DNA from 3 places in the Allohahella marinimesophila genome. Region 3 is predicted to be linked to each of the others. Evidence: predicted binding sites of a transcription regulator. Region 3 holds the regulator's gene; each other region holds the start of a gene.
The links. Region 3 encodes sigma-54, which starts transcription at its own class of promoters, with help from an activator protein. Its sites were predicted from a motif close to TGGCACNNNNNTTGCTNT; they were not measured.
Positions count from the first base shown of each region.

Region 1 (4,714 bases), on a different contig from region 3:
TTTGGGCGGAAGCAATACCCGGCACTGCCAGTTCAGTTATCCAACAATGAGTTGATTTACACACAGAAGGAAGACGAAATGAAAAAGACGCTTTTAGCTTCAGCTGTCACGCTGGCCACTCTGACGACCGGCACTTTCGCAGTCGCCGACACTACTCCACAAATCGACTCTGCGGCCGCGCTGGCGCAGCGTCTTGATTCCATGCCACAGGTTTATGGCAACGTTCAACTTGCCTGGGTTTATTCGGAAGCAGACAAGAATATCCTCTCGGATAACGGGGATGTAGAATTCTTTGAAGGCTCTACCGTAAGCGGCCTAGAAGATAATGGATCAACCATCGGCTTGACTCACGAGCATGAAATCAGCCCTGGCCTCGAAGCGTTCATGAAAATTGAGCTTGACGGCATTGACGGTGATGACAAGGCTAAAGGACGCGGACGAATCAAGCTTGATGAGGCTTACATCGGACTAAAAGGCGACTTCGGTCAGGTCTGGGTCGGCTCTGACGACTCGGCTTACGAGAGATTAATCGATGGCATCAAACAGTATTACGAGATAGTCGTCTTCAACACCGGCACCGTGTATAACACCGGTGAAGGCGATCTGCTCCAATACACTTCGCCTTCATTCAGCGGTCTGACCTTGCACGGAGCGGTTGAACTCGACGGCAGCTTTGAAGATGCAGACGGTAACGACGTGGGCGGTGAAAATCCATATCAGTTAGGCGTCCAGTACGCGGTTGATCAATTCTCACTGGCTGTGGCAATGGACTCGAACGACAGTTCAAATGCCGGTAACACCTATGGCGTTCGCGGTGCGTTCCAGATGGGCGATCTGGAACTGAGTGCTTTATACTCGACCACGACAGACGTCCGTGATGACTACGGTCTGATGGCGATCTACTCTATGGGTGCCAACACATTCGCGGCGTCATACGAGTTCTCCACGCCGGACGGCGACGGTGAGGACACTTCGGTTATTTCGTTGCAGGCGCTCCACAGCTTCTCGGATAACCTCTATGTCTATACTGAGCTTTACTTCGTAACAAGTGATGAGGAAGGTTTCATCGACATCAATCCTGATGACGCCGATAATTCGCTTGTTGAAACCGGTGCCGATGCGACTCACCTGGCACTGGGCGCAGTCTACGCTTTCTAAAAGGCTGTTTAAGACGGCTTCGCTCTGCGAAGCCGTCTTTTTCTCCGATTTGAAGTACGAAAATTTTATCGCCTTTATCATTTGGTAAGATATCGGCGCCTGACGAGAGGGGCAGTACCTCGTCGGCTTTGCCCCTCTGATCGCTACCAGTTTCTTTTACTGTCAAGCCAAAAGCCTAGCTTGCGCCGGAAGGCCAGATCATCCGCCCGGAATTTCGCCAGACTCTATAGCTGCAGAGCTAGCTTCAATTGGATATCTACTTCAAGAGAGACCTTCGTAATACGATCGAAGGCATTCTTTTCAGAATCAGAACAGGCGTGCCCTGGCGAGACCTGGCGCCAGACTTCGGCAAATGGAATTCGGTCTACAAAAGATTTAATCACTGGTCGAGAAAAGGCGTCTGGCAACGTCTGTTCGACAAGCTGGTAACTGAACCAGACCTTGAATGGGTTTTCCTGGATGGGACTTATGTCAAAGCTCATCAGCACAGTGCAGGCGCAGCGTCGCTCTGGCCTGCGCTTTCGTGTGGCTACCGATGTGAAACGTCAACAGCCCCTAGCAGCCATATCTTACTAGAACGTTTTGCTCCACCCTAACCAAACCTTAGGGTCGCTGGAGCTCACCGAGCCCAGTGCAGTGTCTTCATCGATATCAGCATACTCCAGGTTGAAACTGAAGTCGCCAAATTCTCCAGCATTTTTCGTAATGTTAGCTGAGGCATGTGCGTAACTCGCGTCTCCGACAGATGGAGCGCTGTCGTCGGTAAAGTCGTAGAAACCTGCGAGAACGCCCGTACTGTAGCCGTCCTGCAAAGGTATTTCGACACTTGCATAATAGTAGAGGTCGCCTTGGACGAACAACCCTTTCCCACTCACGTCGCTGTTTGTTGTATACGCGAAGCCTAGGGCCGCAACGCCATAGCTCAGCTCCCCATATATCTCCCCGAAGTCAATGGAATCAGGCGCATCGGGATAGGCATAGTAGATATAGCCCACATCGTAGCCAAGGTCATTCATCGCTCCGGCGAATCCAGCATATAAGTCCAGCTCGTAACTCGTTTCATCGCCGAAATCCACGTTGGAGGCCCATGTACCAGCGTAAAAACCGGAGGCGTGTTCAAAGTCAATTCCACCTTGAACAGCTGGGGAACCGTCTGTTTGCGTTACACCGCGAAACAGATAATTGCTCACAGCGGCGATGTTGGTACTCACCTCTGCGCTCACGAGAGAAGATGTCAGCTGGAGCGTGACCATCAATCCAAAACTTGACGTCATTCGAGATTTTTTCATTGCTTGCACCTTTGTTAAAGAAATCACGATCTCGAAGTATTAGGCAAAACACATGCCACCTTTCTGAAAAACGCTGCAGACATTTGCAATGCATTGATTGCTGGGCAAGCGAAGCTGGTATCAGCTGTTCGTGCGTCGCTGGTAAAGCATAAAAGAACCTCTCGACTCTACGCAATGCGTCAATCTGGTGCATTCGCCGGGGTCGGAGCGCGCTATGCACCAAAAACGCTCTGAACAATTATCATGAGCTCCGTTGTTACGGGTGGATAGTAAAAGGAGTTTTCCCTCAATGATAAAGAGTGCCCCACCTGAACTGCCAACGCGAGTCAGTAAAAAATAAGCCAAGTGATTGCCTTCGTCGAATCCAATCTCGTAGAGATCGTCACCTATCTGTTTACCGTGAGCAAACAAACGTTTTTTACTGATTGGCCGTACGGAAATTCGAAAGGCCGAGGGACGAGAATAATGACTCGTGCTGTGATGTGAAAGTGGCGCGAGGAAGAAGGCCCGCCGTACCATTGCGGCGGTGGCGGGCCATATAGCTAGGCTTTACGGGCGTCTCTGAGCTTGCCTTTTGAGAACAGGGCGAAGAGCACGGGCAGTACAAAGAGTGTCAGGAACGTGGCTGTCACCAGCCCGCCCACGATTACACTGGCCAGCGGCTTTTGTATCTCTGCACCAACACCGTTCGAGAGCATCATGGGTATAAGTCCCAGCGCGGAGGTGAGAGCGGTCATAAGCACAGGCCTCAATCTGGAGGTCGCACCATCGAACACGGCATCGGCTACCGCCAGGCCATCGCCTATCCGCTGATTGATGCTCTCCACCATGACCACCCCATTCAGCACCGCTACCCCGAACAGGGTAATGAAGCCGACGGAGCTGGGAACTGACAGATACTGCCCGGAAATCCAGAGCGAAAACACACCACCGATCACCGCCAGGGGTACGTTGACCAGGATCAGCATGGCCTGTCCCACAGACCCGAACGCAAAGTAGAGCAACAATGCTATGAGGCCAAGTGAGATAGGTATGACGAGTGCCAGTCGTTTCTGCGCTCTCTGCTGGTTTTCGAACTGGCCGCCGATTTCCACTGAATAGCCGGTGGGGAGATCAACCTGCTCAGCGATGACCTGTCGAATGTCCGCTACAACGCTGCCCATATCCCGGCCTTGCACGTTCGCCTGTATCACAACCCGCCGCTGAACATCGTCGCGTCGGACCTGTGGCGGGCCTGAAGCTATCGTGACATCGGCCACATCGCCCAGGCGAACCCACGCACCGGAAGGCGCCTGCAGCCGCAGATCGGCAATCGCCTCACGATTTTCACGGAAACGTTCGCCAAGACGTACATAGATATCATAGCGTTCGTTGCCGTTGATGATCTGGCCAGCGCTCGCCCCGCCGAGCCCCTCCCGTACCAGTTCCATCACATCGCCTACAGCCAGACCATAACGCGAAAGCGCGCGGCGATCTGGTTTGACGACCAGCTGTGCTTCACCCGCAATCTGTTCCATGGCAACATCACGCGCACCAGGAATTTTCTTGACGACTGTCTCAATGGCCTGCCCCTGTTCGGCCAGAACATCCAGGTCCGGGCCGAACAGTTTGATAGCCAACTGCGCTTTCACACCAGACAGCAGTTCATCCACACGCGTGGCAATCGGCTGGGAAAAATTGAACAGTAAGCCGGGATATTGTTCGAGTTTCTCCTCCATCAGGCTCTGCAGCTCATAGCGGCTGCTGGCACTCGTCCATTCAGGCACGGGCTTGAGACCGATATAGATTTCGATATTGTTCACTGGTTCAGGGTCTCCGCCGATTTCCGCTCGCCCGATTCGCGACAGAGCATAGGTCACTTCTGGAAACTCCATCAGCATCGCTTCCAGTTTGGGCGCTACTGTCAGTGCAGTGTCGAGACTGGAAGAGGGCGCCAAGGTAACCCGCAGATTGATCGTCCCCTCTTCAAGTTCAGGCACGAACTCCGTGCCGAGACGAGGAACGACGGCTGCGGCAGCTATCACCATCAGTCCCGCAACCAGAACCACAGTCTTTCGGTGTCCCATCGCCCAAAGCAGTCCCCTGCGATACAGGTAATCCAGCGGCTTCAGCACGAAGCTTTCTCGTTGACGAATCCCCTTCCGGAACATATAGGTAGCCAAAGCCGGAACAATAATCAGCGCCACGAACACCGCAGAAAGCATGGCAAGCATGATGCTGATGGCCATCGGCTGGAATAGCTTGGCCTCGACACCTTCAAAACTGAA
Region 1 covers NZ_BAABBO010000011.1:139,824-144,537, forward strand. The annotation lists gene ABD735_RS12845 (porin) at 79-1,158, shown strand; partial or broken gene ABD735_RS12850 (transposase) at 1,413-1,664, shown strand; gene ABD735_RS12855 (TorF family putative porin) at 1,731-2,447, opposite strand; gene ABD735_RS12860 (efflux RND transporter permease subunit) at 2,990-4,714, opposite strand, start outside.
Region 1: ABD735_RS12855 (TorF family putative porin) is a predicted target of sigma-54. The motif match lies at 2,488-2,505, and genes of this name have one in related genera.

Region 2 (4,714 bases), on a different contig from region 3:
CCCAAAATTTCGCGGAGGAAGTATGTAGGCGGTTTGACGACCAGGAGAGCGAGCCCGGTGGTGGCAGGAAGGTCAAGATGTTCACCTTCTTCTACTCCGAAAAATGGAGAGTGTCAGGAAGGTTAAATGATGGGAGCTGGGATCCAGGCGAGGTTGTCAACTTCAAGGTCATATTTTATCGAGACACCGAAGAAGTGAAGCTGTGGAAGAATGGGTATCTCGAAGATACCTCGGCAAATGGCATGCCTTACAATCCTGGATCGCTGCGAGGGCCGTTTGAGTAGTTTCCTTTTAGATCAAGTCCAGGCGAGCATCGATGACATCAAACAAGACCTGCAGGTCGCCAGATCCGGACCTGGTAATGAGCCCTGCCCGCTCGAGTGCTCTGGTATCTGTTAGCACACTTCTGTAGTTGCGATGCAGAGTAGCAGCCAGGGTGCGAGCGCTTAGAGCCCCCCTTTGTTTAATCGTCTTCAGTACATACAGCCGCCTCGGGTTGATTACAGCGAGAAGCATTGGCAAGTCTTCGAAGCCGAGATGTATCTTTGTGCTTTTCCGCTCGCCCCGCTCGGCCACCTCCCAGGCATGGACGAAGCCATCGAACCCGCTCTCAGTATCTCCTGCGCTAATTGTGAGGTGTTGTTTAGTCATGCTGTCGCTACCGCAGTCTATTAACAAAATCCAGTTAGAGGTTCTGACTTAATTCTAAGCCTATCTTCGCTCGTGTCCAGCTTGAAACGGAATAGTTGATTAACTAGCCAGAAGTACGCAAAAAACAGCGTTTTATGCGTACGTACGCATAACCTGCGTACTCGTGCGTACTCTGACTCTCACTGCATCAATTCCAGCTTGAGAAGAAAAAGTGGGCAGATAAATTCCACTCGCTAAAGTTGTAGCACGTTACACTTTTGTAGCGTGTTACGGCGACTGGAGCACGTATGTCGATCAGCGAAAAGCAGATACTCGATTCAATTGAATTTCTCGATTCCAACAGAGTTCAGCCCACATATCGAGCTGTCCGAGAACATCTTGGAGCCGGTAGCAACTCGACTATCAAGCTCGTGCTACAAGCATGGCTCAAGAAGAAAAACGAAGACCAAGTACTCGGAGAGGTCGGCTGCCCCTCTTCAATTTCCGAACGCGTAGACAATTTGAAGGCCGCAATTTGGCGAGCAGCGAAAGACCATGCTCGAACTGAGCTCGAAGATATTTGCGCAGGATTTGACGAAGAAACAGCAAGCCTTGCGGGCCGTATTGATGACCTGGACATACTCCTCGAAGCGGCAGAGAAAAAAGTGGAAGAACAATCTAAAGAGATTGCAGCGCTGCGCGCCAAGTATGACCAGGTCGATCAGGAACGGACCGCCCTGATATCTCGCGTTAGCGGGCTGGAGTCTTCTGAGAGGGTTTTGCGTGAGAGCTTGGCTAAAGCAGAGCAAAGGGAAAGTTCTCTGGCTGAGATGCTAAAAGAGCGAATTTCTCCGGCTGCATCTGCTCGGAAAAAGTAGCCATTTTGGCGTTCATCGTATAGTCTCACGTGCTTGCCCTGGTAGCTCAGTGGATAGAGCGGGATCCTCCTAAGATCTAGGTCGCAGGTTCGATTCCTGCCCAGGGCACCACCATGCTTCGCACAGCTGCCGGCCATTTTTGCGGCCATGCTCAAATGCTCGACTCGCGCAAATCTGACCTTATTTTGACCAATCGCACTTTCTGATCGATGTAAAACAATGAGTTACGAGATAGGTCAACCGCCTCCTAAGCGGTAGGTCGCAGGTTCGAATCCTGCCTTGGACACCAATTTCAATGCAAAAAGCCCGCTTCCGCGGGCTTTTTGCATTCAGATACCAACAAGCTCAAGGGGCATGTTGGTAGCCTCGAATAATACTTACTTGCTGCGACGTGAAAGACGCAGAGCCGCAACACCAAGTGCCAACAGGCCGAGGGTAGCCGGCGCAGGTACGTCTACGTCGACGTCAGGAACCAGGTCCGGGTTCTCGATCAAGTCGAAGTTGATGTCCCAGTGGTTGCTACCTGTGAACAGTGAAAGCTGGTTGTTATGGATAGAGTACATATCCATCCAGACCGAACCCCCGAAGGCACCTGTCTTGTCGTTTGCGCCAGTACCATATTGGAGTACGGGCATGCTACCAATGTTGAAAGGCGCGCCTACCAGCTGAGCGAAGTAGTCTATGCCGCCAATTGTGATCTTGCTGTCTGCAGTCAGACCAGTGTAGAAGTTCCAGTCAGCCTGCTGTGCAGTGCCACCGGTCTTGACTACTGAGTAGTTATCCTGGAAACCAGTGAAGGTCAGGTCGAAAATCGCTGAGGTACCGAGTGGGTTTGACGCTGAACCCGTGAAGGTTGCAGTGCCATCGTCTGAACGGAGGAAGGTGGTGCCTGCTTCGATGGCGAAGTACTTGGAGCATTTCGCTGCAGTCAGGTTGTTGGTCCACAGACCGTACTCAGCGCCGCCGCATGAAGACACTGATTCAGCATTTACGACATCGAAGCCCTGGATAACGGCGGCTGATGCTGGCAGAGAAACGGCGAGTGCGATGGCTGTGAGAGAGAAACCTTTTACTGCTGAAGAGAACATACATAACTCCTGGTGAAACACGTTGATCGTTTGTAACGCTGAGCAGGCTGGATTAACTGTTCGTTGCAATACTGAGAGCACTTGTCGTGCCAAGTTTCCATACCGCTGAATTCATAACCTTTTTTCCAAGGCGAGACATTCAGTGAAACGTCTTTCGTATAGAAAGTTGACACGTTGTTACATGAAGTCGCGATTCAGTATCAGAGAGTTACTGCCCCCATGCTTGAAAGCCGGTTGAAGTGTGCTCATTTCACACACTCAGCCAGGTCGTCCATCGATACGGGGCGCGCCGAGCACCACCGCATATCGCAGCAGGAATATGAGGAAGGCGACCTCCCACAGCAAACCGGTCAGCATGATGCCACCTGCCCAGGGGACCAGTTCCAGCGCGGTGGCGACCCGTACAAGGGTGGCGAGCTGAATCGCAAAGAACGCCGTCACCATTCCCGTTGGCAGGACCATGGTGCGGCCGGTGTGGCCCAGCGAGACCCTGGCAATCACGCCGAGCACCAGGCTACCAACCACACCAATACCGGCCGCATGAATCCAGGCACTGTCACTCCAGCCGAACACGGCGTGGCCGACCAACAGCAGCAAGGAGAGCGGCACCCACAGGAGTGAGATATGCAGTATCCACAGCAGGGGCTCGCGGCTGGTCAGCCAACCGTGCCAACCATAGAGCCTGATCAGCATGAGCACGGCGGCCGACAGCGCGAGCACCGCCACCCCGACAGACCAGTCCGCCACCATGAGGAGCACCAGGCAGATCATGTTGATCAACACGGCAAAGTCGAGGCGCGGCAGCACCCGAACAGCCTGTGCATCGCCACCGCGCTGTTTCAGCCAGCCTGCAGTGAAGGCCGGCGTGATGCGGCCGCCAATGATACTCGAGAGGGCGAGCGCCGCGATCAGTCCAGCTTCGATATAGTGATGGTCCAGCGTAACAACAAAAGCTATCTGCATGGCCCAAAGAATGCCCAGTACGAGCAGAATCAACCACTGTTTCGGCTGCTTCGCCTTCCAGATGCGCCAGCCAGCATCGATCATGATCAGCGGCAGAAAAGCCAGGTTGATGCCCTGCACCAGCCAGAACGGCATGGTCTCGCCAAGCGCCAGGAGCAGCCGGCCAGCCAACCAGACCAGCCAAAGCCACAGCAAGATCCGCCCATGCAGGCGTTCGGTATTGGTCCAGACGCAGACTGCGGTCAGCAGGAAACCTGCTATAGCCGCCGACAGGAAGCCGAAGAGCATTTCATGCTGGTGCCAAAATACGCCTGGCAATGCAGTCGGCATAACCAGCTGTCCTGAGGCCATGAAGGCCCACAGTGGCACAACCAGCAGTGCAAGGACGCCAAGCGACAGGAAAAAAATGCGGAAAGGGTAAGCGAAAAGCTGCACGCGCTTGCACTCCAGACGGGAAGACCCACAAAATGGCTAGCTTAACATTAGCCACCTAAGATGTATTTAGTATACACCAATAGAGATTGAACTATGGAATGGTATTCCGGACTGAAGATGATTCACATGCTGACGGCAGCACTGACAGCACTCCTGTTCGTCACCAGGGTGGGCCTTGACGCTGCTGGCAAGCCGGGCTGGCGCACGACGCCCTTGCGCTTCCTGCCCCATATCAACGACACGATTCTGCTCGCCGCTGCGATTGGCCTCGTTATCGTCACGCCATGGATGCCTTTCGTGCATCATTGGTTGACGCTGAAGGTGCTGTTGCTGATTGGCTATATCGTGGCAGGACTGATTGCGCTCAAACCGAAGTACTCGCGCAAGGTTCGAGTGTTGGCGGCGGCGGCAGCTCTTGGCCAGCTGGTACTCATCTTCGCGCTCGCCCTGCACAAGCCGACGTTCTGACCGAAAAAAAAATCTGACCAATAAAAAAGCCGGATACCTGCGTATCCGGCTCAGCTTATTCAGTCTTCTCAGTCCAGCCAGGAACGCATCTCGCTATAGGCGGCCTTGAGCAGAATTTTCAGGTTTCTGTATCCCGCGCCGTCATCTTCACTGCGCAGTCCATAGCGAAATGCTTTTATATAGGCTCGTGCGGATTCATGAAATCGTCCCACACCGTAATAACTGAAGCCCAGACGCATATAGCGGAACTGC
Region 2 covers NZ_BAABBO010000022.1:2,035-6,748, forward strand. The annotation lists gene ABD735_RS18935 (hypothetical protein) at 1-284, shown strand, start outside; gene ABD735_RS18940 (HVO_A0114 family putative DNA-binding protein) at 292-651, opposite strand; gene ABD735_RS18945 (DNA-binding protein) at 939-1,508, shown strand; tRNA gene ABD735_RS18950 (tRNA-Arg) at 1,544-1,619, shown strand; gene ABD735_RS18955 (PEP-CTERM sorting domain-containing protein) at 1,886-2,596, opposite strand; gene ABD735_RS18960 (NnrS family protein) at 2,855-3,994, opposite strand; gene ABD735_RS18965 (SirB2 family protein) at 4,088-4,462, shown strand; gene ABD735_RS18970 (glycosyltransferase family 2 protein) at 4,531-4,714, opposite strand, start outside.
Region 2: ABD735_RS18955 (PEP-CTERM sorting domain-containing protein) is a predicted target of sigma-54. The motif match lies at 2,671-2,688, and genes of this name have one in related genera.

Region 3 (4,714 bases):
GCTATTCAGTACTGACACTGGACCAGAACGTGGAAATTCTCGGCAGCACGCTAGAGAACCAGCCTATCCGTGTACTCACGTCCGGCCTGGTGTACACCATGGGCGACGAGCATGTGGAAACAAATAATGCTGTTGAGGTGATCTCCGGTTCTGATAGGATTCAAGGCACTGGCATGGAACTTGATATGCAGCAAAGGGCAGTAGAATTGAAGCAGGATGTACGCGCGATCTATCAGGCAAGACCGGCATATGAGTGAACTCATGCGCCCGTCCTCGGCTGCAAAAGTCAGGCTTCGCTTTGGCCTGACCCTGGCTTTCATTATGGTAAGCGGCAGCGCCGCAGCCTTCGACATGACACTGCAGAGCCGAGAGCCCATCAGAATACAGGCCGACTCCGCCGAGCTTGATGAGCTCAAAGGCGTGGCGACTTACAATGGCGACGTTGTGATCAGCCAGGGCCGGTCGCTCATCGAAGCCAGCCGCATCACGGTCTATACGACTGGCGGCCGGGGTATCAGCAGACTGGACGCCGTAGGCACCCCTGCCCACCTGAAGCAATACAATGCTGAGGAAGATACAGAAACCAATGCCTACGCCAAGCGAATCGATTACCGCCGTGACCAGAATCAGGTGGCGCTTCGCGGTAGTGCCAGGCTAGAACAGGATTCGAGCATTTTTCAGGGGGAAGAGATTCTGTACGATACGGTCAGTCAGGTGGTGAATGCCAGGTCCTCTGATGACAAGGACAAGAAGCAGCGGGTCGAGATGGTTTATTTTCCCGAGACGCCTGATGACGAAGGTGAGACGCCAGAATCCGCCGGTCAGAATTAGGCGAGCGGCGGCATATGAAGAGACTCGCAGCAGACAACCTGTCCAAGGCTTACAAGAAGCGCCCGGTGGTAAAAGATGTATCACTCGAGGTCTTTTCGGGCGAGATCGTCGGATTACTGGGCCCGAATGGCGCAGGAAAAACCACCTGCTTTTACATGGTCGTCGGGCTGGTAGCGAGCGATAGCGGCATTGTCAGCATCGACAACCAGGACATTACCAGTCTGTCGATGCATGGTCGCGCCAGACGGGGCATCGGATACCTGCCCCAGGAGGCGTCAGTATTTCGCAAGCTGAGCGTAGAACATAATATCCTCGCGATACTGCAGACGCGGGGCGATCTGGATGCAAAGCAGCAACGCGCAAAATGTGAGGAGCTACTCAGGGAGTTCCATATTACCCATATTCGTGACAGTCTCGGGATGAGCCTGTCAGGTGGTGAGCGCCGCAGGGTCGAGATTGCCAGGGCCCTGGCCACCGAACCGGATTTCATTCTGCTCGATGAGCCGTTTGCCGGGGTCGATCCGATTTCAGTCAATGATATCAAGCAGATCGTACAGCATCTTCAGAAACGTAGTATCGGCGTACTCATCACCGATCATAACGTTCGGGAGACACTGGATATCTGTGAGAGAGCCTATATCGTCAGTGACGGCTACATCATCGCCAGTGGCACGCCCGACAGTATTCTGGCGAACCAGACAGTGAGAGACGTCTATTTGGGGGACCGATTCAAATTATGAGAATAAGTACTCTGCAGACATCCAGCCCACGGCCGGAATTCATAACGACAGTCGTTAGCGGCCAAGTTGTCAGAAGGCACCTGATCTAATGGTGATGAAGACCTCCCTCCAGCTCAAGATGGGTCAGCATCTGACGATGACCCCTCAGTTGCAACAGGCCATCAAACTCCTGCAGCTGTCCACACTTGACCTTCAACAGGAGATTCAGCAAGCGCTGGACTCCAACCCAATGCTGGAACTGGAGGAAGACGATCACGATCGTGGCCCGGAACGGCTTGAATCGGATAAAAGCGCTGAACGCGACTCCGAAATTCGTAGCGACGCCAGCGAAACCAGGGAAGCAACCGAGCGGCAGGATTCGCTGGACACCATTCCCGATGACTTGCCGGTCGATACCGCTTGGGAAGACGTTTACCAGAGCGGCACGAGCAGCAGCTCTGGTTCAGGATCGGGTGGCGACGACGATTATGATTTCGAGAGCCGTAACTCGCGCACCGAAAGTCTGCAGGACCACCTGCTCTGGCAGCTCAACCTCTGCCCCATGAGCGATACTGATCGTCTGATTGCGCACTCGATCGTCGACGCGGTCAACGATGACGGCTACCTGACCCAGACGCTAGCCGAAATCCACGAAGGCCTGGTCGACATGCAGCAGCGCATGGCTGATCGGGAAGAGCTCGAACTGGACGACAGTGAAGTTATCGAGCTCGACGAAGTCCAGGCAGTGCTCAAACGCATACAGCAGTTCGATCCGCCCGGTGTCGCTGCGAGGGATCTGCAGGAGTGCCTGCTGATCCAGCTTCTGCAGTTGCCGCCATCGACGCCCTGGTTGAATCAGGCCAAGCTGGTGATCAGTCATTACATCAACCTGCTGGGTTCGCGTGATTATGCCCAGCTGATGCGTCGCAGTCGTATCAAGGAGAGTGACCTCAAGGATGTCATGCGCCTTATCCAGTCGCTCAACCCGCGGCCTGGCGAAGGTGTGCAGACCACCGACACTGAGTATGTGGTGCCAGATGTGATCGTCAAGAAACTGAAAGATCGCTGGACTGTGGAACTCAATCCCGAAATTGCTCCGCGAATTCGGGTAAACTCGACCTATGCCGGCATGGTAAAGCGCGCTGATTCCAGCGCCGACAATACCTACCTCAAGGATCAACTTCAGGAAGCCAAGTGGTTTCTGAAGAGCCTGCAGAGCCGGAACGAGACGCTGCTGAAGGTCGCGACCCGGATCGTAGAGCATCAGCAGGGCTTTCTCGACTATGGTGAGGAAGCGATGAAGCCACTGGTGCTGCACGATATCGCTGAAGCGGTCGAGATGCATGAGTCGACCATTTCCCGCGTCACCACGCAGAAATACATGCACACGCCTCGGGGTGTTTTTGAATTAAAGTACTTTTTCTCGAGTCACGTCGGCACCGAAAGTGGTGGCGAGTGTTCGTCGACGGCCATCAGAGCCATCATCAAGAAGTTGGTGGCTGCCGAATCACTGAAGAAGCCGCTGAGCGATAGCAAGATTGCGTCTATTCTTGCAGATCAGGGCATCAATGTTGCACGCAGAACAATTGCGAAGTACCGGGAGGCCATGTCTATTCCTCCCTCAAATGAACGCAAACGGCTCATCTGAGCGTTTGCGAATTCTGACCTACCTATAGAGGCACAGTGTATGCAGTTGAACATTACCGGACAAAATATCGATTTGACCGATGCGCTCAAAAGCCATGTTGAAGCCAAATTCGATAAGCTTCAGCGCCACGTCGACTCGATTAGTAATGTACAGGTGACACTCGCAGTTGAAAAACAGCGCCAGATGGCGGAGGCTACGCTGCACATGAGCGGTAGCGACGTCCATGCGAACGCTGAGGACCTTGATATGTATTCTGCTATCGACCAGTTGGCAGACAAGCTCGACAGACAGGTCCTCAAGCAGAAGGAAAAACAGGTGGAGCGGAATCACGGCGTTAACGCCAGATAGCGGTCGGCCAGCCACAAAGACCCACGTATATTATGAAACTTTCGGAAATCCTGGCTCCGGCACTCACCCAGCATCGGGTGAGTGCCTCCAGCAAGAAAAAAGTCCTCGAATACATTGCTCACCTGGTTGCAGGGCATTACTCGTTTCTGAACGAAACTGCCCTGTTGGCCAATCTCAACAATAGGGAACGCCTGGGCAGTACAGGCATTGGCAAGGGTATTGCGATTCCACACTGTCGGCTCGAGAACTGTGACCGCGTCATCGGCGCATTCATCACGCTCGGCACACCGGTAGAATTCGATGCGATAGATAATGAACCCGTCGACCTGCTGTTCGTGCTGGTGGTCCCTCAGGAAGCCACTTCAGAGCATCTGGATCTTCTCGGTCAACTTGCGCAGAAGTTCAACGACGAGGCTTTCTGTGAAGAAGTCCGAGCCGCCGATAACAGTACACAGCTTTTCGAGCTCATTACTCGAGAGGGCACGCAAGCCGATTCGCAAGACTGAGGTGACTCCTTGAAACTGATTATCGTTAGCGGGCGCTCCGGCTCGGGCAAGAGTACAGCCTTGCACGTACTGGAAGACCTGAGTTTTTACTGCATCGATAATTTGCCGGTGGGGCTTCTCAAGCCTCTCGTGGAGGAGGCACTGAGCGAAGAAAACAAGCCGGCGCAGAATATCGCCGTCAGTATCGATGCCCGGAACCTGAATAAGGATTTTGCCAGTTTTCCCGAGATGTTTGCTGACCTGAAGTCAAAACAGGTCGAATGCGAAGTCATCTTTCTGGATGCTGATGACGAAACGCTCCTGCAGCGCTTTAACGCCACCCGCCGGAAGCATCCGCTCAGCACCAGAACGATTTCGCTCAAGGAGGCTATCAGCCACGAAACCCAGCTGCTCGATCCGATCAGTACCATGGCTAGCCTGTATATCAATACCAGCAACCTGTCTATCTACCAGCTCAGGGATCAGGTCAAACTCCGAGTCAGCGGCCATAGCACGCAGGAGCTTGCCCTGCTGTTCCAGAGCTTTGGCTACAAGCATGGCGTGCCATCAGACAGTGACTACGTCTTCGATGTTCGCTGCTTGCCGAACCCGTATTGGGATCCGGCACTGCGGCGGTTTCGGGGCACTGAGGATCCGGTCATCGAATTTCTGGACAATGCACC
Region 3 covers NZ_BAABBO010000016.1:56,071-60,784, reverse strand. The annotation lists gene lptC (LPS export ABC transporter periplasmic protein LptC) at 1-257, shown strand, start outside; gene lptA (lipopolysaccharide transport periplasmic protein LptA) at 250-831, shown strand; gene lptB (LPS export ABC transporter ATP-binding protein) at 846-1,571, shown strand; gene ABD735_RS16380 (RNA polymerase factor sigma-54) at 1,666-3,198, shown strand; gene hpf (ribosome hibernation-promoting factor, HPF/YfiA family) at 3,238-3,546, shown strand; gene ptsN (PTS IIA-like nitrogen regulatory protein PtsN) at 3,579-4,052, shown strand; gene rapZ (RNase adapter RapZ) at 4,062-4,714, shown strand, end outside.